DNA from 3 places in the Streptomyces sp. NPDC001292 genome. Region 3 is predicted to be linked to each of the others. Evidence: riboswitches for the same ligand, from Rfam matches in the RefSeq annotation. Region 3 holds a riboswitch; each other region holds the start of a gene.
The links. Region 3 has a riboswitch for glycine ahead of gcvP (aminomethyl-transferring glycine dehydrogenase). Riboswitches for the same ligand answer to the same signal wherever they lie in the genome.

Region 1 (6,882 bases), on a different contig from region 3:
CCAGCGCGCCGCGCAGTGCCAGCACCTGCTCCAGGCCGTCGGCCTCGACCAGCAGGGCGTGGCTGCCGGCCCGGCGGATGCCGACGCTCACGCCGGCACCGTCAGGGGCTTCGGCACGGCGAACGGCGTCGGGGCGAGACCGGCCCGCTCCAGCTCCTCACGCAGCCGGCGCGCGATCGCGACCGCGCCGGCCGTGTCGCCGTGCACGCACAACGACCGTACGGACAGCGGCACGTCGCTGCCGTCCACGGCCTCCACCACGCCCTCGGTCACCATGCGCAGACAGCGCCGCACGATCACCTCCGGGTCGTGCAGCACCGCGCCGGGTTCGCGGCGCGAGACCAGGGTGCCCTCAGGGGTGTACGCCCGGTCCGCGAAGGCCTCGTGGACCGGGGTGAGCCCGGCCGCGCCGGCGGTGCGCAGCCAGACGCTGCCGGGCAGGCCCAGCACCGGAAGTTCCGGGTCGTAGCGGCGCACGGCCTCCGCGACGGCGGCGGCCTGCGCCTCGTGGTGGACGATCGTGTTGTAGAGGGCGCCGTGCGGCTTGACGTACGCGACGCGGGTGCCGGCGAGGCGGGCGAAGCCGTCGAGCGCGGCGATCTGGTAGACGACGTCGTTGACCAGCTCGGCGGGGTCGACGTCGATGAAGCGGCGCCCGAAGCCCGCCAGGTCCCGGTAGCCCACCTGGGCGCCGATGGCGACGCCGCGCTCGGCGGCCCGCTCGCACGTCCGGCGCATCACGGTCGGGTCGCCGGCGTGGAAGCCGCAGGCCACGTTGGCGCTGGTGACGAGGGACAGCAGGGCGTCGTCGTCACCGAGCCGCCACTGCCCGAAGCCCTCGCCGAGGTCGCTGTTGAGGTCGATCATGGATGCTCCGCAGCTCAGCTCTGCCACTCGGGACGGGTCATGCCGTGCAGGTTGCGGTACTCGGCGACCCGCGGCGAGGACCAGCCCTCCAGCAGCTCGGGGTCGACCTTGTAGACCTCGACGCCGATCGGATGGCACACCTCCACGGGGTCGTGGGCCTCCGGGCCCCACATCGGGACGGACAGATCGCCGCCGGGGCAGGTGGACAGCGCGCACAGCAGGTCGAGTTCGGCGAAGAACTCGAAGTGGTCGCCGGGGCGGGCCGGGCAGTCCTTCATGAAGTACTGGTCGTCCTCGTTGAGTCCGGTGCACTGGAAGACGTTCAGCACGTCGTGCACGTCGAACTCCGTGAGCCCGTAGGGGAGCACGGACCGCACCAGGTTCGAGTGGCAGTGGAAGTCGAAGTCCTCGCCCGTCAGCATGCGGTTGACGTACGGGTCGCAGCGGGTGCCCAGCAGGTCGTGCACGCGCCCGCCCTCGGCGTCACGGCCGTAGGCGGCGAGCGTGTCGTCGGTGATCGTCAGCAACGGACGCAGGAAGGGCAGGTTCGACCAGATCCGGTCATACGTGCTCACGTGGGCGCGCTGGAGCTGGCGGGTGCGGGCCGCCCACATGCGCTCACGCGGGTCGTTGCGGTTCCAAATGTTCAGGTCGCCGACCTGCGGCCCGTCGACGGTGACCAGGCGGCACAAGTGTCCGGCCGGAACCTCCCAGGCGCGGCCCGAGCGAATCGGTATGACGAAGCTGTCGACGAGTTCGCGGCCCTCCTCGGTCTTCGAGACCCGGTCGTAGAACGCGCGGTCGACGTCGAGCGGACCGCCTTTCGTCGCCTGATAGGCGGCTGCGGTGGTGGCCATGGGGGGCGTACCTCTTTCCTGGGTGGCTGGTGGGGTGGGGTTGACCGCGGGCGGCCGAGTGGGGGTGCCTACGGCCCGTCAGGTCTCGCGGCGGGCCGCGGCGGCCCGCACCATGTCGACGACCGCGCGCTCGGAGTCCTCGAGGTAGCGGCGCAGCGCCTCCGCGGCCTGGGCGCGCCGCCCGGTGCGCAGCAGATCGCACACCTCGCGGTCGCGCGGCACCCACTGCGCCTGGAACTCGGGCTCGCGCGGGACCTCGGCGAAGGCCAGGCGCAACTGCGCGACGATCGTGTCGAAGAACCGGTCGAGCCGCCTGCTGCCGAGCAGCCGTACGACGGCGCGGTGGAAGTCCAGCGACCAGGTGCTGACCTCGCTCCAGCGCCCCGCCCGGGCCGCCGCCTCCTGGGCCGAGACCCGCTCCTCGAGCGCGGCCAGCGCCTCCTCGGAGGCGTACACGCTCTCCTCCACCGCGCGCAGTTCGAAGCAGCGGCGGGCGGCGTAGATGTCGTGCACGTCGGCCACGTCGAGCCGCTTGACGGCGGCGCCCTTGTAGAGCCGGTGGACCGCCAGGCCCTCGTGCACCAGGAGCCGTACGGCCTCGCGCAGCGTGTTGCGCGAGACGCCCAGTTCGGCGGCGAGGGCCGCGTCCCGCAGGGGCAGGCCCGGGGGCAGCTCGCCCCGGCTGATCCGCTCGCGAAGCCGGTCGGCGACCGCTTCCGCGGCGACATCGCCGGGCTCGGGGACCCCGGCGGTGCTCTGTTCTTCGGACATGGCGGCGACAGTACCCCAGGATTGTTCATCAATCCATAGCTCGATTGATCGCGGGTGTCTGACTTCGACCGCAGAATGCCGTCCCTCACTGGCTGTCTGCCGCATCCGCGCTGACCGACGATCGTCCAACCCTTGACAGGATCGTTCAATCATTTCTAACTTGACCGCCACCGCAGGCCCCCCTCATCGCCGTGGTCGACGCCGCCGACGGACGACATCCAGCCGCGGCTCACCCCCCTCACGACTCCGCCCTTCCCTCTCCCGACCCGCCACGGAGGTGGCTCATGCCGCCGGTTCCCGCTCAATCCGCCACCGACGCGCCCCCGAGCAGTGGCCGCGCCCTGCTGGAGGACAGCGCCCTCACCTCGTTCCACCGCAGGCTGACCGTCTATTCGGCGGGCGGGCCCTTCCTCGACGGACTCATCCTCGGCGTGATCGGCGTCGCCCTCACCCAGATCGGCCCGCGCTGGCACCTCAGCGGCCTGTGGGAGGGCTTCCTCGCGGCGGCCGCGCTGTGCGGACTGCTCGTCGGCGGAACCGTCTTCGGCTACGTCACCGACCGCTTCGGCCGCCACATCATGTACACGATCGACCTGGCGGCGATCGTGGTCTTCTCCGTCGCCCAGGCCTTCGTCACCGGCCCCGAGCAACTGCTCGTGCTGCGCTTCCTGATCGGCGTGGCCGTCGGCGCCGACTACCCGATCGCCACGTCCCTGCTCGCCGAGTTCTCACCGCGCAAGCACCGCGGCGCGATGCTCGGTCTCCTGACCGTGATGTGGTCCGTGGGCAGCGCGGCCGCCTACCTCATCGGCGATCTGCTGCTGCGGCTCGGCCCCGACGGCTGGCGCTGGCTGCTCGCCTGCCCCGCGGTGCCCGCCGCGATCCTGGTCCTGCTGCGCATCGGCACCCCCGAGTCACCCCGCTGGTTGCTCTCCCAGGGCAGGGTCGAGGAGGCCGAGGCGGTGATGCGCAAGGTGTTCGGACCCGGCGCGGGCGTCGCCGACCTGGGCACCCCGGCCCAACCCGCCCGCTTCTCGGCCGTCTTCCGTGGCACCTACGGCAAGCGCACCGCCTTCGTCTCGCTCTTCTGGGCCTGTTCGGTGATGCCGATCTACGCCATCTACGCCTTCGGTCCCCAACTGCTCGCCGCCATGGGCCTGTCCGGCGACAGCGGCACCCTCGGCTCGGTCGCCATCAGCCTGGTGTTCCTGATCGGCTGCCTGGTCTTCCTGCCACTGCTGAACCGCGCGGGACGGCGTCCCGTCCTCGTCTGGACCTTCGCGGCGTCGACGGTCCCGCTGCTGGTGCTCGGCGTCTTCCCGGGGCTGCCGGCGGTCGGGGCGGGACTGCTGTTCGCGGTGTACGCGATCGCCGTCGGCGGTCCCACGCTGCTCCAGTGGATCTACCCGAACGAGCTGTTCCCGACGGAGATCCGGGCGACCGCGGTCGGTGTCGGCACCGGCTTCAGCCGCATCGCCGCCGCCGCCGGCACGTTCCTGACCCCGCTGGCCCTGGAGCACTGGGGCGTGGGAGCGACGCTGCTGCTGGCCGGCGTCGTGTCGGCGGTGGGCACGCTGGTGTCGATCGCGATGGCCCCGGAAACGCGGGGCGTGTCCCTGGAGACATCCAGCGCCACCTGAGCCGACGCCAGGCCGGCAGCCGCGGACCGACGGACGGGCATGAGTGAGAAGTGGCAGGGAGCACGACGGCTCCCTGCCACCCCTCGTTTGGGGACCACAGCCTCTCCTACGGCCGACCCCGTTGTCGGAGGAGCCGACTAGGATTTCGGGGCCGCCACTGGAGGGGCTGCGCCACCCGCTCGGTGGTACGGCACACCGCGACCGAGCGCGACAAGGCCGGCGACCACTACCACCAGGCATGGTGCGTTCTCGACGTCGACGAGTTCGCCAACCTGCACCCGGCGCTGCGGCTGGCCGACGACGAAGTAGCCGAAGACGAAGCCCCAGCGGCCCCGTGACCGGCCCGCGGCTGCGCACGTTGCCAGTTTCGGTCGACCGGTCGGCAGAGGCGCCGGCGCGCGGTGCGGCCCGGGTTCCACCGTCCGGCGCAACCCGGGCTCGAGCCTTGCATTACGGCGCTCCAGGGTCAGTGCACCGAGTCGACGGTCGGCGTCCCGGAGCGGCGCGACGAGTCGGCGGCCCTGACGGATACAGCCGTCCACGACACCCCGCCCACCGGGACGCTCCCGCAGAACCGCAGCTCCCGGAACGTCCCGCCGCTGCCGGGTCCAGACGAAAATCCCCAGCTCCGGCTCTGCAGCACGGCCCGGGCGATCTGCCGGATCTCACTGATATCGGGGCGATCGCGGTTTTCGACGAACCAGGTGAGCGCCATGGTGCAGGGCGGCATATCGACCACGTAACCGGCATTCAGTCAGCAGATCCGCGTGCTGGAACAGCGGTTGGGTCTTCAGTTGGTCGAGCGCACCAGAGCACGGCCACCATCGTCATGGGCCGCCCGCGCGGCTGAGTCGGGCGGTCGTGCGCACGGCTGGTTCACCCGCCTGATTGCCCAGGTCGGCTTGCCGGCTCCGGACGGACACGACGCGGCTCACCCGGCAGTTATGGGCAGTGGCTTCGCGGCGCACCCTTGACCGGCAGCCGGTGTGGACTTAGCCTCACCGCAGTAAACGGTCGTTCACCCCGCAGCGGGAGAGCATCGGGTCAGCCAGACCCGGGCGCCGAAGGAGCAACACCTCCCCGGAAACTCTCAGGCATCCCTACCGCTCGGGCAGGCAACTCTGGAAAGCAGGCGCTCACGCGTCTCGCCCACGGTGCAAGCCGCGGATTCCCGCGGTGAATCTCTCAGGCCCATGACAGAGGGGGAGGCTCACTCGGCCGCGCGGTCCCCTCCGCGCTCAACCCTCGAGGAGCCTTTGATGGCTGTCCCGTCGCGTCACCCCCGTCCGTCGCCCGCCTGCCGGCTTCCGGGCTGAACTTCGGCTTTCCTCTTTTCCCCGGCCGCCACCGGACCGGCTCCCCCGTCGCGTGCGCGTGTTCAGCGTGCCCTGCCGCCGTTCCGGTCGGTCCCGTATATCCGCATGTCCGCGTGCAGAACACCGTGTCCGCTCGTTCTGTGTGCGCGTGTGTTCACCCACCGAGACACCCCATGCCCGCACGCGTATGAGATCCCTAAGGTTTGCCCATGTCTGAAAGCAGTGACACCGGCGTGACCACCGCGTCCGCGCCCCAGAGAGGGCACGCACCGACGCCCTCGCCGGCGGGTCAGCAGCACCTCTCCCGGCAATTGTCCAACCGGCACATCCAGCTCATCGCGATCGGCGGTGCGATCGGAACCGGTCTGTTCATGGGATCGGGCAAAACGATCTCGCTGGCCGGCCCCTCGGTGATCTTCGTCTACATGATCATCGGCGCGATGCTGTTCTTCGTGATGCGGGCGATGGGCGAGCTGCTGCTCTCCAACCTGCGCTACAAGTCCTTCGCCGACTTCGCCTCGGACCTCCTCGGGCCGTGGGCCGGCTTCTTCACGGGCTGGACCTACTGGTTTTGCTGGATCGTCACCGGGATGGCCGACGTCATCGCGATCGCCGGGTACGTGTCGTACTGGTGGCACGGGCTCGCGCTGTGGATACCCGGGCTTGTGGCGGTCGTCGTGCTGATCGCTCTGAACCTGCCCACCGTGAAGGCGTTCGGCGAGACCGAGTTCTGGTTCGCACTGATCAAGATCGTCGCTATCGTGGCGCTGATCGTCGTGGGGCTCGGCATGGTGCTGGGCGGCTTCCATGCGCCTGGGGGCGCCACCGCGAGCTTCTCCAACCTCTGGAACGACGGCGGCTTCTTCCCCACCGGCCCCATGGGCTTCGTCGCGGGATTCCAGATCGCGACCTTCGCCTTCGTCGGCATCGAACTCGTCGGCACCACCGCGGCCGAGACCAAGAACCCGGAACGGAACCTGCCCAAGGCGATCAACTCGATCCCGGTACGCGTGATGCTGTTCTACGTGGTCGCCCTGGTCGTGATCATCTCCGTCACTCCCTGGCGCGACATCAGCGCGGACCGCAGCCCCTTCGTCGTGATGTTCGCCCTCGCCGGCCTGGGCATCGCAGCCTCGTTGATCAACTTCGTGGTGCTGACCTCGGCCACCTCGTCCGCGAACTCGGGCATCTACTCCACCTCGCGGATGGTCTACGGCCTGGCACAGGAGGGCGACGCGCCCTCGCGGTTCGGCAGGCTCACCTCCAGGAAGGTGCCGGTCAACGCCCTGCTCCTGTCCGGCGTCTTCCTGCTCCCCGGTGTCGTCATGCTCACCCTGGGCGACTCGATCATCGAGGCCTTCACGCTGGTGACCACCATCTCGGCGCTGCTGTTCATATTCGTCTGGTCGATCATCCTGATCAGCTACATCG
Region 2 (6,882 bases), on a different contig from region 3:
TTCCACTCGGTGTTGCGGACGAGCTTCAGGTCCTTACCGGGGCTGTACGAGGCGAACTTGTACGGGCCGGAGGAGAAGGGGTGCAGACCGTACTTGGACTTGGTGTCCATGTCCTGGCGGACCGGGGACGCCGAGACCAGGGACAGCATCTGCTCGAAGTCCGAGTTGGCCTTCGGCAGGTGGAAGATGATGGTCTTGTCGTCCGGCGTCTCGATCGCCTTCAGACCCAGGTGTTCCTTGTCCTTGTCCTTGTAGGGGCCCTGGTACTTGCCCTCCGGGTCCAGGACCTCCTTCAGGTAGGTCGGGCCGCCGGACAGCACGTCCTGCGCCCAGACGCGCTCGATGCCGTACTTGACGTCCTTGGAGGTGATCGGCTTGCCGTCCTCCCACGTCACGTCGTCGCGCAGCGTGTAGGTGTAGGTCTTGCCGTCGTCGCTGACCTTGGCGAGGTCCGTGGCGAGGTCCGGGGTCGACTGGGCGCCGGCCTTGCCGGGCTCCGCCTTGTTCGTGACCAGCTGGCGGCTGTAGTAGCGGGCGAAGTTCCACATCATGCCGTAGTAGCCACGCGTGGTGTCCCACGAGTCGGCGTCCTGGGCGGAGGCGAACTTCAGGGTGCCGCCCTTCTTGGCCTCGGAGGCCTGGGCGACCTTGTTGTTGGCTGCGTCGAAGCCGGCCGCACCGCTCTTCGAGCCGCCGCCACCGCCGTTGCCGTCGTTGCCGCCGCCGCACGCCGCCGTGGTCAGCAGCGCCGCGACCACGGCCGCAGCGGCCATGGTCTGCTTGCGCCGCCCTGAGGTGCGTTGGGTAGTCACGTTCTCGGATCCTCCGGATAGATGAGAGACCCCGTGTAGGTGCACGGGTCGCTGGGGGTAGGGCAGTTCAGCGAGAGCCCTTGGGGTCGAGCGCGTCGCGCACGCCGTCGCCGAAGAGGTTGAAGGCAAGGACGGTGATGAAGATCGCCAGACCGGGGACCACCATGTACATGGGGTCCGCCTCGTAGTAGTCGATGGCGTTCGAGAGCATCTGCCCCCAGGATGCGGTCGGCGGCTTGACGCCCACGCCGAGGAAGCTGAGCGCGGCCTCGGTGAGGATGTTGGTCGGGATCATCATCGTCGTGTACACGATGATCGGCGCCACGAGGTTGGGCAGCAGCTCCTTGAACAGGATGTAGAAGCGGCCGGCGCCGAGCGAGCGTGCCGCCTCGACGTACTCGCGTTCGCGCAGCGAGAGCGTCTGGCCGCGCACCACGCGGCCGATGTAGGGCCAGCCGAAGAAGCCGATGACCAGGATCATCACGAAGACGCGCACACCCGTGCCGGTCAGGCCGAGCATCTCGCTCGGCATGACGGAGACCAGCGCGATGATGAACAGCAGCTGCGGGAAGGCGAGCAGGCCGTCCATGACCCGGCTGATGGCCGCGTCCACCCAGCCGCCGAAGAAGCCGGCGAGGATGCCGAGGACGGTGCCCAGGATGACGGCGACCACGGCGGACAGGAAGCCCACGAGCAGCGAGATCTGGGCGCCGTAGACGATACGGGCGAAGATGTCGCGGCCGCTGACCGGCTCGACGCCGAAGAGGTGGTCGCCGCTGATGCCGCCGAGGGAACCCTTGGGGGTGCCGAAGAGCGGGTCGATCAGGTCCTCGTGGTGCAGTTCGGGGTCCTGACCGACCGCGTGCGCGATCACGGGCGCGAGGAGCGCGACCAGGATGAGGAAGAGCACGACCACGCCGCCCGTGAGGGCGAGCTTGTCCCGCTTGAGGCGCTCCCAGGCGATCCGGCCCAGGGAACGCCCCTGTACGGCCTTGGCATCGACGCTGGCGGCCGTCGCCTCGTCGGCAGCGCTCGGGGCCGCTTCAGCGGTCGGCTCGTGCAATGGTGCCGTCATCTGGCAGGGACCCCTCTCAACCGGCGGTGGCCGGCCCGCGCTTGCCGCTGTGGCGGCTGTTCAGTCCGTCGTACACAGGGGCAACGCCCCCTTGGTGCGGGAGTCTTCAACGCCATGGTGATCCGTTGCCAGACTTGGCGGTGAATGGATGCGCAAACGTGATGCGGGTTGGGGGGTTCCGTTATCCGGACAGTGGGTAACGAGGGGCGGACAGGGACCAGTTGGGGCGGCCCACGGCAAAAGCGGACCATCCGCATCCATCTACGCGCGCAGAGGATCACCCGTGCGGGAGCCCTGCGGTGGACGGACCGGACGCGTCAGTAGCCGCCCCGCACCGGCGGGTAGCCGTAGCCGGCCGCCTGGGCCTGCGCGGGGGGTGCCTGGCTCTCCCGGTCGTAGAACGGGCGGGAGTTCGCGCGCAGCCACATCGCGACCGGGTCGTACTCGTCGGACATCGCGACCGTCGAGACCGGCAGCCCGTCGGGGACGGCGCCGATGGACTGCTGCATCATCACGCGCACCGAGTCGACGGCCGGCGGCGAGGTGTCGTACACGTCGAGGCCGATGGCGAGGTACGGCGCTCCGAGCGCCGGCTGCACCCAGGCGCGGCGCAGCGAGCGCAGGGCCGGGGTGCGGTGGGCGTTCTGGGTGAGCAGGGCGTAGAACTGCGAGGCCTCGACGGTGGGTTCGGACAGCCGGAGGGGGCCCGCGGGCTGGCGGTCGAGACCGGTGGCGATGCGGCGCAGGTCCAGCCACGGAATACCGACGCCGCCGCCCGGGGCGTGCGGGTTCAGCCAGAGGCCGTAGTGGTCGGGGTAGAGGGTGCGGGCCACGTCGAGGCCGTCCACGACCTCGTACGAACGGTTCCAGCCGCTGGCCGACAGCTCCTGGGCGGAGGTCACGCAGGGCGCGTAGCCGTGGCCGTCGACCTCCATGTGGCCGTACTGGGCGTCGGGGGAACCAGCCTGGCCGTGCCACAGCAGCATCCAGACCTGGCCGGAGGACGGGGTCGCCAGCGCGCGCAGCAGCGCCTCATAGGCGTCGTAACGCCCGGGCGTCACCTGGCGCAGCGTCTGCTCGACCTGCCCGGCCGTGGTGCCGCTGGCGCTCACTTGTACCGCCCCTCCATACAACCGACGTATCGACCGAGCCGTGGGTCCGGGTCCTGTCGTCACCTTCCCGTCGTCCGCCCGGCGGGCAGGCGGGAAAGTGAGGCAGGCCTAGCTTAAGCCGCCGTCCGGCGGCCGGGGACTCGCCGTGCGCCGCCGGCTGCGGATCGTGTGCGCTTCCCCGGCGTCCCGGGTCGGACTCAGTGGGCGTGCTGGTAGAACGGGCGGACGTTCTCCCTCATCCAGTCCGCCACGGGATCCTGGGCCACGTCCAGGAGGACCAGGTTGACCGGCCACCGGGCCGGGGTCTTCGCCAGGGCGCGGCCCAGGGCGTCCAGGGCGCCGGCCTGCGGGTCGCCCTCCCACTGGGACAGTTCGACGCCTACGAACATGACCGGGTCGTCCGTCTCGACGGCGGCCAGGCAGCGGCGGGCGGTGCTGACCACGCCGGTCTCGGCGAACTCGGCGCCGGCGGCGGCGAGGAAGTCCACCGGGTCGTCCTGCCAGTCCGGTTCGAAGAGGCGGACGCGGCCGCCGCTCGACGGGCCGTCCAGTGGGGTGCGCCCCGCCCGGCACAGTTCGGCCACGACCGCCGGTGGCAGCGGGACACCGACCACGCCGTCCGGGTTGAGCGCGATGCCGGCCTGCGGGGGCAGTCCGCGCGCGAACTCGACGGCGGGCGCGACGGTGTACGCCATGTGCGGGCCCGCGGCCTGGCGGAGCTGCTCCTCGGAGCTGAAGACCGGCACGTACGCCTGACCGTCGATCTCCAGCGTGGGCAGGTCGAGCGGGCCGCTGTGGGGACCGCCGCCGTTGGGCAGGGGCACCCAGAGGAGGCTGCGGCCGAGCACCTCGACGATCCGGCCACCGGCGGACGGGACGCCGAGGGAGGCGGACAGCACCTCCTCCAACTCGTTGCCGGGCCATCCGCCGTGCGGATGGGAGTGCGCCTGTGCCGGAAAGTCCGCGGAGAAGTCCGCCGGGAAGTCCATCTGCTACCGCCTGCTGTGAACCACTGCTGTGGCCGAAAGGCTATCGGGTACCAGCCCGAAGCTCACGAAAAATCCCACGACCACGACCCGCCGCACCGCGCACCGTGTGGTTCTCAGGTGGTGAACTCGATTCGTCGCAGTCGCGTCGCTGCCTCGCGGTCCAGCAGGACCGCCGAGCCGCAGCCGTTCGGCAGGGTGCCGCGCTCGACCGCGCGGAGCAGGCCGGCGGTGGCGCGGCGGTGGCGGCGGAAGGCGTAGCGGGAGACACCGCGGCCCCGTGCACGCTGGCCGGTCAGGGCGGTGCCGGGGGTGACGTCCAGCAGGACGAGGTGCAGGGTGCCGCCGCGGCGGCGGGCGGTGCGGGCCAGCCAGGCGCGGACCCAGGGCTGCGTGCCGCAGTCGTGGACCACGAGCGCCGCCCCGGAGCGCAGGGCGCGGCGCAGCCCCGCGAAGTGGGCGAGGCGGACCAAGGGGCGGTACAGGGCGTAGGGGAGGTACGCCGCCAGGCGGGCGTCCCAGCGGTCGCGGGTGTCCTGGGAGTCGATGCGGACGCCGTGCACCGCGCGCCGCATCAGCGTGGACTTGCCGCTGCCGGGCAGGCCGGTGACCACGACCAGGTCGCGCGGGCCGAAGCGCAGCACGCGCGGGCCGAGGCCGGACCGGTCCCGCAGGTCGCGGACCATGGGTGCGGGGGCCTGGGCCGTGGCGTACAACGCGGTCCTGTGCGCCGTCATCGTTCCTCCCATCGATCGTAAAAAGAAGGTAATAGGCGGCGTCCCGCGTTTCCGTGCACGTCCTGCCACAGGTCGGTCACAGATGCCGCCCTGCCGCGAAGCGGGCCGGGCGTGCAATGATGTGCGCGCAACTGCATATCGGCCGTTTGAATCCGCGCGGGAGAGTCCCCAGCCGTCTCGCTGGGGCGCCGAAGGAGCAAGTACCTCCCTTGAATCTCTCAGGCCCCGTTACCGCGCGGGCGAGGCACATCTGAAAAGCGGGCCGCTGGCGCAGTGGCTCCACCCAAGGTGCAAGCCGTGCACCGTCCGTCCGACGGCGGTCATGGCGAACCTCTCAGGTTCCGATGACAGATGGGGAGGACATGATCAGTCCTCGCCCGTCATGCCTTGGAGACCGCCCGATGAGCAGTACCGAACCCGACCGACTCCGCCGCACCGCGCTCGACGCGCTGCACCGCTCGCTCGGCGCGACGATGACCGACTTCGCCGGCTGGGACATGCCGCTGCGTTACGGCTCCGAGCGCGACGAGCACATCGCCGTACGGACGAAGGCCGGCCTCTTCGACCTGTCCCACATGGGCGAGATCACCGTCACCGGCCCGCAGGCCGTCGCGCTGCTGAACCACGCCCTGGTCGGCAACATCGCCACCATCGGCCTCGGCCGCGCCCGCTACACCATGATCTGCCAGGCCGACGGCGGCATCCTGGACGACCTGATCGTCTACCGGCTGGGCGAGACCGAGTACCTGGTCGTCGCCAACGCCTCCAACGCCCAGGTGGTGCTCGACGCGCTGACCGAGCGGGCGGCGGGCTTCGACGCCGAGGTGCGCGACGACCGGGACAGCTACGCGCTGCTCGCCGTGCAGGGCCCCGAGTCCGCCGGCATCCTGAAGTCGCTCTCCCCCAAGCACTCGGCTTCGCTCGTGCAGGGAGGTGCCCCCATCGCCGACCTGGACGGCCTGAAGTACTACGCCGGGCTCCCCGGCACGGTCGCGGGCGTCCCCGCGCTGATCGCGCGCACCGGGTACACCGGCGAGGACGGCTTCGAGCTGTTCGTGGCACCGGGCGACGCGGAGAAGCTGTGGCAGGCGCTGACCGAGGCCGGCGCGGACGCCGGGCTGGTCCCGTGCGGGCTGTCCTGCCGGGACACGCTGCGCCTGGAGGCGGGCATGCCGCTGTACGGGCACGAGCTGTCGACCTCGCTGACCCCGTTCGACGCGGGCCTCGGCCGGGTGGTCAAGTTCGAGAAGGAGGGCGACTTCGTGGGCCGCGAGGCCCTGCTGGCCGCCGCCGAGCGCGCCGCCGCCGAGCCGCCCCGGGTGCTCGTCGGCCTGGTCGCCGAGGGCCGCCGGGTCCCGCGCGCCGGGTACGCGGTCGTCGCGGGCGGCGAGGTGATCGGCGAGGTCACCTCCGGGGCCCCCTCCCCCACCCTGGGCAAGCCGATCGCCATGGCGTACGTCGACGCCGCGCACGCCGCTCCGGGCACGCCCGGTGTGGGAGTGGACATCCGGGGCAACCACGAGCCGTACGAGGTCGTGGCGCTGCCCTTCTACAAGCGGCAGAAGTGACACCTCCCTAGCCGGCACGGAGGCGACGTGAGACACGTCACCCCTGGTCACGCACGCCTTTCGCAGTCCCCCATTCATCACCATTGACCCGCGTACAGGAGAATTCTGGCCATGAACAACCCTCAGCATCTGCGCTACAGCAAGGAGCACGAGTGGCTGTCGCCCGTCGAGGACGGCGTGGCGACGGTCGGCATCACGGAGTTCGCGGCCAACGCGCTCGGCGATGTCGTCTACGCCCAGCTCCCGGAGGTCGGCGACACGGTGGCCGCGGGCGAGACCTGCGGTGAGCTGGAGTCGACCAAGTCGGTGTCCGACCTGTACTCCCCCGTGAGCGGCGAGGTCACCGAGGTCAACGAGGACGTGGTGAGCGACCCGTCGCTGGTGAACTCCGCGCCCTTCGAGGGCGGCTGGCTGTTCAAGGTGCGCCTTGCCGAGGAGCCCGCCGACCTGCTCTCCGCCGACGAGTACGCCGCCGAGACCGCCGGCTGAGAATCGGACACACACATGACTGTTCTCAACACATCCCTGCACGAGCTCGACCCGGACGTGGCCGCCGCGGTCGACGCCGAGCTGCACCGCCAGCAGTCCACGC
Region 3 (6,882 bases):
TGCTCGACGAACCGCTCGCCGCGCTCGACGCCCGTACCCGTCTGGAGGTCCGCGCCCAGGTGCGCCGGCACCTCGACGAGTTCGAGGCCGTCGCCGTCCTGGTCACCCATGACCCGCTGGACGCGATGGTGCTGGCCGACCGGCTGGTCGTGGTCGAGCACGGCAGGGTCGTTCAGGAGGGCACCCCGTCGGAGATCGCCCGCCATCCGCGCACCGACTACGTCGCGCAGCTCGTCGGCCTGAACCTCTACCGCGGGCGGGCGGAGGGCCACGCCGTCCGCCTCGAGGCCGGTCCCGTCATCACCACCACCGAGGAGCTGTCGGGAACGGTGTTCGTGGCCTTCCCGCCGAGTGCCGTCACTCTCTTCCGGGACCGCCCCACGAGCGCCAGCGCGCGCAATCTGTGGCGCTGCGAGGTCGCCGGTCTGGAGACCCACGGCGACCAGATCCGCGCCGACCTGGCCGGCGAACTCGCCCTCACCGCTGACCTGACCACGGTCGCGGCCGCCGAGCTGGACCTGCACCCGGGCGCGGGGGTCTGGGCGACCGTCAAGGCGACGCAGACCCACGCCTACCCGGCCTGAGGCACCGGCCGTCCTACGGTGGGTGATCACCACGTCCCCCACCCCCGCGAGGCACGCCCATGAGCCTGAGCATGCGCAACCAGTTGCCCGGCACGGTCACCGCCGTCACTCCCGGCGAGGCGATGGCCCTCGTTCACGTGCGGCTGAACGGAGGCGGACAGCTCACTTCCGCGATCACCCGGGACGCCGTCGAGGACCTGCGTCTGACCGAGGGCAGCGCCGTGCGCGCCCTGGTGAAGTCGACGGAGGTGTCCCTGGCCACCGGGCCGGTCGAGGGCCTGTCCATTCGCAACCGGCTGCCGGGCACCGTCACCCGGATCGCCCTCGGCGTGGCCATGGCGTCCGTCCGGGTCGGCGTGGAGGGCGGCGAGTTGACCGCCGCGATCACCAGGGACGCCGTCACCGAACTCGGCCTGACGGAGGGCACGCACGTCACCGCCCTGATCAAGTCGACCGAGGTCTCCCTGGCCACCGTGTGACACGGCGAGGGCTCCCGCCCGGGTCGGCCGGGAGCCCGTGAGCCGCTCGCTCAGTCCTCGTACGCGTCCAGCGGCGGGCAGGAGCAGACGAGGTTGCGGTCGCCGAAGGCCTGGTCGATGCGGCGCACCGGCGGCCAGTACTTGTCGGCCACCGAGACCCCGGCCGGGAAGACGGCCTCCTCACGGGTGTAGCCGTGCTCCCACTCCCCGCCGAGCGCGGCGGCGGTGTGCGGGGCGCCGTGCAGCGGGTTGTCGTCCGCGGGCCACTGACCGGAACCGACCTTCTCGATCTCGGCGCGGATCGCGATCATCGCATCGCAGAAGCGGTCCAACTCGGCCAGGTCCTCCGACTCGGTCGGCTCGATCATCAGCGTGCCGGCCACCGGGAACGACATCGTCGGCGCGTGGAAGCCGTAGTCGATCAGCCGCTTGGCCACGTCGTCCACGGTCACCCCGCTCGCCTTGGTCAGCGGGCGCAGGTCGATGATGCACTCGTGGGCGACCAGGCCGCCGGGACCGGTGTAGAGCACCGGATAGTGCGGCTCGAGCCGCTTGGCGACGTAGTTGGCGCTGAGCACGGCGACCTGTGTGGCCCGCTTGAGGCCCTCGCCGCCCATCAGACGGACGTAGGCCCAGGAGATCGGCAGGATGCCGGCCGAGCCCCACGGCGCGGCCGAGATCGGGCCGACTCCCGTCTCCGGGCCGGCGTCGGGCTGGAGCGGGTGGTTGGGCAGGTACGGCGCCAGGTGGGAACGCACGCCGACCGGGCCGACGCCGGGACCGCCGCCGCCGTGCGGGATGCAGAAGGTCTTGTGCAGGTTCAGGTGGGAGACGTCGCCGCCGAAGTGTCCCGGCTTGGCGAGGCCCACCAGGGCGTTGAGGTTGGCGCCGTCGACGTACACCTGGCCGCCGGCCTCGTGGACCTGTGCGCAGATGTCGGCGACGTGCTCCTCGAACACACCGTGCGTGGACGGGTAGGTGATCATCAGCACGGCCAGCTGCTCGCGGTACTGCTCGATCTTCGCCCGCAGGTCCTCGACGTCGATCTCGCCGTCCTCGGCGGTCTTCACGACGACGACCTTCATGCCGGCCATCACGGCGCTGGCGGCGTTGGTGCCGTGCGCGGAGGACGGGATGAGGCAGACGGTGCGCTGCTCGTCACCGTTGGCACGGTGGTAGCCGCGCACGGCGAGCAGACCGGCCAGCTCGCCCTGGGAACCGGCGTTCGGCTGAAGGGAGACCTTGTCGTAGCCGGTGACCTCGGCGAGACGTTCCTCCAGCTCGCGGATGAGGGTGAGGTAGCCCTGCGCCTGCTCGGCGGGCGCGAAGGGGTGCAGCTGCCCGAACTCCGGCCAGGTGACCGGCTCCATCTCGGTCGTCGCGTTGAGCTTCATGGTGCACGAGCCCAGCGGGATCATGCCGCGGTCGAGCGCGTAGTCGCGGTCGGCCAGCCGGCGCAGGTAGCGCAGCATCGCGGTCTCGGACCGGTACTGGTGGAAGACGGGGTGGGTGAGGTAGGTGTCTGCGCGCAGCAGCGCCTCGGGCAGCGTGTCCTCGGCGACCGCGTCCAGCGCCTCGATGTCGCCCCCGACGCCGAAGGCGGCCCACACGGTGCGCAGCCGGTCCCGGGTGGTGGTCTCGTCGCAGGCGACCGAGACGTGGTCGGCGTCGACGAGGCGCAGGTTCACGCCGCCCTCGCGGGCCGCGGCGACGACCTCGGCGGCACGCCCCTCCGCCCTGACGGTCAGCGTGTCGAAGTACGCGCCGTGCACGACCTCGAAGCCGCCGGCCTTGAGCCCCTCGGCGAGGACCGTGGCGTAGCGGTGGGTGCGGCGCGCGATGTCCCGCAGGCCCTCGGGGCCGTGGTAGACCGCGTACATGCCGGCCATGACGGCGAGCAGCACCTGGGCGGTGCAGATGTTGCTGGTGGCCTTCTCGCGGCGGATGTGCTGCTCACGGGTCTGCAGGGCGAGGCGGTAGGCCTTGTTGCCGTCGGCGTCGACGGAGACGCCGACCAGGCGGCCGGGCAGGCTGCGCGCGAACTTCTCGTGCACCGCCATGTAGCCGGCGTGCGGGCCGCCGAAGCCCATCGGAACGCCGAAGCGCTGGGTGGTGCCGACGGCGATGTCCGCGCCGAGCTCGCCGGGCGACTTCAGCAGGGTCAGCGCGAGCAGGTCGGCGGCGACGGTGACCAGGGCGCCCAGCTGGTGCGCCTGGTCGATGACGGGCTTCAGGTCGCGCACGGCGCCGGAGGCGCCCGGGTACTGCAGGAGCACGCCGTTGATCTCGCGCTCGGCGATCTCGGCCGGGATGCCGTCGCTGAGGTCGGCGACGACGACCTCGACGCCGGTCGGCTCGGCGCGGGTCTCGATGACCGCGATGGTCTGCGGCAGCGCGTCCGCGTCGACCAGGAACAGGCCCTTCTTGTTCTTGCCCATGCGCCGGGACAGCGCCATGGCCTCGGCGGCGGCGGTGCCCTCGTCGAGCAGGGACGCGCCGGAGGTCGGCAGACCGGTCAGGTCGGCGACCACGGTCTGGAAGTTCAGCAGCGCCTCGAGGCGGCCCTGGGAGATCTCCGGCTGGTAGGGGGTGTAGGCGGTGTACCAGGCCGGGTTCTCCATGACGTTGCGCAGGATCACCGGCGGGGTGAACGTCCCGTAGTAGCCGAGGCCGATCATCGAGCCGAGGACCTGGTTGCGGTCGGCGAGGGAGCGCAGCTCGGCCAGCACTTCGGCCTCGGTGCGGCCGCCGGGAAGGTCGAGCGCGTCGGCGTTCCTGATCACTTCGGGTACCGCGGCGGCGGTGAGCTCGTCGAGCGAGCCGTAGCCGACCTGCGCGAGCATCTTGGCCCGCGCCTCCTGGTCGGGCCCGATGTGGCGCTGTTCGAAGGGGATGCCCTGTTCGAGCTCGGAGAGCGGAATGCGCTGGGCGGTCATTGCGGAGGCCTCCTGGTCTGACACGACCTTCGAGGGACACCACGGCGCGGGTGTCCCGACGGCCTCCCCCTCTGTCATCTCAACCTGAGAGCTTCACCGGGCTGCCCGAGGGCTCCCGGTTTTCACCGTCGGTGAGAGCGGAAGCCGTCGACACCCGCTCTGCTTTCCAGAGTGACCTCGTCCGTGCGGTACGTGGGCCTGAGAGATTCCGGGGAGGATTTGCTCCTTCGGCGCCTCCGGTGGTGCCGGAGGGCTCTCCCGCACGGGGTCAGCAGCCGTTGCCAGCGTACCAGCGGGGCAGCCGTACGGGTCTTCGAGTGGCCGCACCGCTGAATGTGCTCTTTTGTAGTGCTTACGGATGAGTTGCGACCACGTGGAGGGACAGTGCAGACGGAGATCGATCCGCGCAACCTGATCGGCCGCAAGGCGTTCGACCGCAACGGCCACAAGATCGGCACGGTGGACGAGGTCTACCTCGACGACGCGACCGGTGTGCCGGAATGGGCGGCCATACGCACCGGCCTGTTCTCCCGGGACGCCTTCGTCCCCCTCGAGCCCAGCGAACTGGTCGAGGGCACCCTGCGCGTCCCCTTCGACCGCTCGCTGATCAAGGAGGCTCCGGACTTCGGCGTGGGCCGCCATCTGTCCCCGGAGCAGGAACTGCAGCTCTACCACCACTACGGCCTCGACGTGGCGCCTCCACCGGCTGTTCCGGACCACCACTTCGGCAAGCTGGCCGGCTCCGGCTCCGGTCCGGACGAGAGCTGAGCCGGCGGAACCAGAGGAAGGGGTTCGGCCGGTTCCAGGTCCGGGTCGTCCATGAGGAAGGTGCGTACCCGACCCGGCGCGGAGCGGGGGGTCTCGAAGCGGACGGTGACGCGGCCGAGGCCGCTGCCCTGCACCCATCCGTGGCCGTACGCGGCGTGCCGTACGTCATGGCCCGCCGGCCACCGCCGCTCGGTGGGTGCCGGCGGCTGCTCGGCGGGCTCCTCCGGCTGCCCCTCGGTCGGGCGCTCCGCCTCCGCGCCCGCGGCCCGCACGCCCGCCGCCTGCGCGAACAGGTCCTCCTGGGTGTAGTCGGCGAGCCCGGACACGCCCACGCCGAGCAGCCGTACACCGCCGGTGGTGTCCACCGAATCCAGCAGCCGGGCGGCCGCCTCCCGTATCACCGCGGGGTCGTCGGTGGGCCCGCGCAGGGTCTCGGAGCGGGTCAGGGTGGAGAAGTCGTAGCGGCGCACCTTCAGCACGATGGTGCGCCCCGACAGACCGGCCCCGCGCAGCCGCCGTACGCACCGGTCGGCGAGCCGCTGCACCTCCAGGGCCACCCGGACGCGGTCGTGGATGTCCACGTCGTAGGTGTCCTCGACGGACACCGACTTCGTCTCGCGCTCGGCCACGACGGGACGCTCGTCGTGGGCCAGCGCCATCGCGTACAGCGCGTGCCCGTGCGCTTTGCCGAGCAGCCGGACGAGCTCGTCCTCACCGGCCTCGGCGATTTCCTCGACGGTGTGGATCCCGGCCCGCCGCAGATGGTCGCCCGTGGCCGGGCCCACGCCCGGCAGGGTACGCACGGACAGCGGACCGAGCAGGGCCCGCTCGGTGCCGGGCTCGATGAGCACCAGCCCGTCGGGCTTGGCCTGCTCGGAGCCGATCTTGGCGAGCATCTTGGAGGCGGCCAGCCCCACGGACCCGGTGAGCCCCGTGACGGCCCGGATGTCGGCGCGCAGTTTCATCCCTGCCAGCCGGGCGGATTCCGCGTCCCAGGCGGCTCCCCCGGCCTCCAGGTCCACGAACGCCTCGTCCAGGCTCAGCGGCTCCACCAGCGGCGACAGCGCCCGCAGCAGGCCCATCACCCGCTCGCTGATGGAGCGGTAGAAGGCAAAGCGCGGCACGAGGTACGCGGCGTTCGGCGCCAGCCGCCGCGCCTGGGCCATCGGCATCGCGGAGTGGACGCCGAACACGCGCGCCTCGTACGACGCCGTGGCCACCACCCCGCGCGGTCCCAGCCCGCCCACGACCACGGCCTTCCCACGCAGGCTCGGCTTGGACGCCTGCTCCGCGGAGGCGAAGAAGGCATCCATGTCGAGGTGGAGGATCGTGGGTGCGGTTCTCACATCTACGATGCTGCACCACGCCACTGACAATGCCCCCGTTCCGGCGGCGCCGTACGTCCTCCCGAGGCCTGTCCGCAGGCCGAGGGGGCTGATCGGGCCGGGATGGGGCCGGTCGGCGGTCGGTCAGTGACCGGGAGGACCGGAGCCGGCCGAGGGGCCGCTCAGACGGCCCGGTTGCGCCGCCGGGCGAGCTCGTCGCCCGGGTTGTGCCCCACGAGCGTCTCCCCCGTGTCGATGCGCTCACCGTGCAACTGCGACAGCGCGTTCTCCACGTCGCGCCACACCACGCCGACGGCGATGCCGAAGATTCCCTGGCCCCCCTGGAGCAGGGCGTGCACCTCGTCGGGCGACGTGCACTCGTACACCGTGGCACCGTCGCTCATCAGCGTCGTCCGCTCCAGGTCACGGAAACCGCACTCGCGCAGGTGCTGGACGGCGGTACGGATGTTCTGCAGCGACACGCCGGTGTCGAGGAACCGCTTGACGATCTTCAGGACGACGACGTCCCGGAAGCTGTAGAGGCGCTGGGTGCCGGACCCGTGGGCGGGCCGCACGCTCGGCTCGACCAGCCCGGTGCGCGCCCAGTAGTCCAGTTGCCGGTAGGTGATGCCGGCGGCGGCGCAGGCCGTCGGACCGCGATAGCCGATCTGTTCGGACGCCATGGCCGCCGCCCCTCCGCTGCTCGGCGCCGTCGGTCGCTGCGGAGCACGACCGGCCGCGCCGCCGAGAGGTGTGTACCCCCCGCTCGGGCGGAGCCGGGAGCCCGGGG

Region 1: it holds a riboswitch for glycine, as region 3 does, so the genes downstream of both, cycA (D-serine/D-alanine/glycine transporter) here and gcvP (aminomethyl-transferring glycine dehydrogenase) in region 3, are expected to answer to the same signal.
Region 2: it holds a riboswitch for glycine, as region 3 does, so the genes downstream of both, gcvT (glycine cleavage system aminomethyltransferase GcvT) here and gcvP (aminomethyl-transferring glycine dehydrogenase) in region 3, are expected to answer to the same signal.

The regions. Positions count from the first base shown of each region.
Region 1 is NZ_JBIAXG010000036.1:30,279-37,160, reverse strand. It holds gene ACFY4A_RS30760 (allophanate hydrolase subunit 1) at 1-91, opposite strand, end outside; gene ACFY4A_RS30755 (LamB/YcsF family protein) at 88-867, opposite strand; gene ACFY4A_RS30750 (urea carboxylase-associated family protein) at 882-1,724, opposite strand; gene ACFY4A_RS30745 (GntR family transcriptional regulator) at 1,803-2,495, opposite strand; gene ACFY4A_RS30740 (MFS transporter) at 2,780-4,135, shown strand; gene ACFY4A_RS30735 (hypothetical protein) at 4,318-4,473, shown strand; gene ACFY4A_RS30730 (hypothetical protein) at 4,602-4,865, opposite strand; glycine riboswitch at 5,155-5,251, shown strand; glycine riboswitch at 5,252-5,342, shown strand; gene cycA (D-serine/D-alanine/glycine transporter) at 5,661-6,882, shown strand, end outside.
Region 2 is NZ_JBIAXG010000038.1:80-6,961, reverse strand. It holds gene ACFY4A_RS31450 (ABC transporter substrate-binding protein) at 1-812, opposite strand, end outside; gene ACFY4A_RS31445 (ABC transporter permease) at 880-1,887, opposite strand; gene ACFY4A_RS31440 (enhanced serine sensitivity protein SseB C-terminal domain-containing protein) at 2,205-2,999, opposite strand; gene ACFY4A_RS31435 (enhanced serine sensitivity protein SseB) at 3,197-3,988, opposite strand; gene ACFY4A_RS31430 (AAA family ATPase) at 4,102-4,722, opposite strand; glycine riboswitch at 4,870-4,966, shown strand; gene gcvT (glycine cleavage system aminomethyltransferase GcvT) at 5,124-6,290, shown strand; gene gcvH (glycine cleavage system protein GcvH) at 6,402-6,779, shown strand; partial or broken gene ACFY4A_RS31415 (serine hydroxymethyltransferase) at 6,795-6,882, shown strand, end outside.
Region 3 is NZ_JBIAXG010000071.1:14,882-21,763, forward strand. It holds gene ACFY4A_RS39635 (ABC transporter ATP-binding protein) at 1-584, shown strand, start outside; gene ACFY4A_RS39640 (molybdopterin-binding protein) at 644-1,063, shown strand; gene gcvP (aminomethyl-transferring glycine dehydrogenase) at 1,114-3,999, opposite strand; glycine riboswitch at 4,176-4,270, opposite strand; gene ACFY4A_RS39650 (PRC-barrel domain-containing protein) at 4,384-4,767, shown strand; gene ACFY4A_RS39655 (DNA polymerase IV) at 4,677-6,113, opposite strand; gene ACFY4A_RS39660 (MerR family transcriptional regulator) at 6,275-6,882, opposite strand, start outside.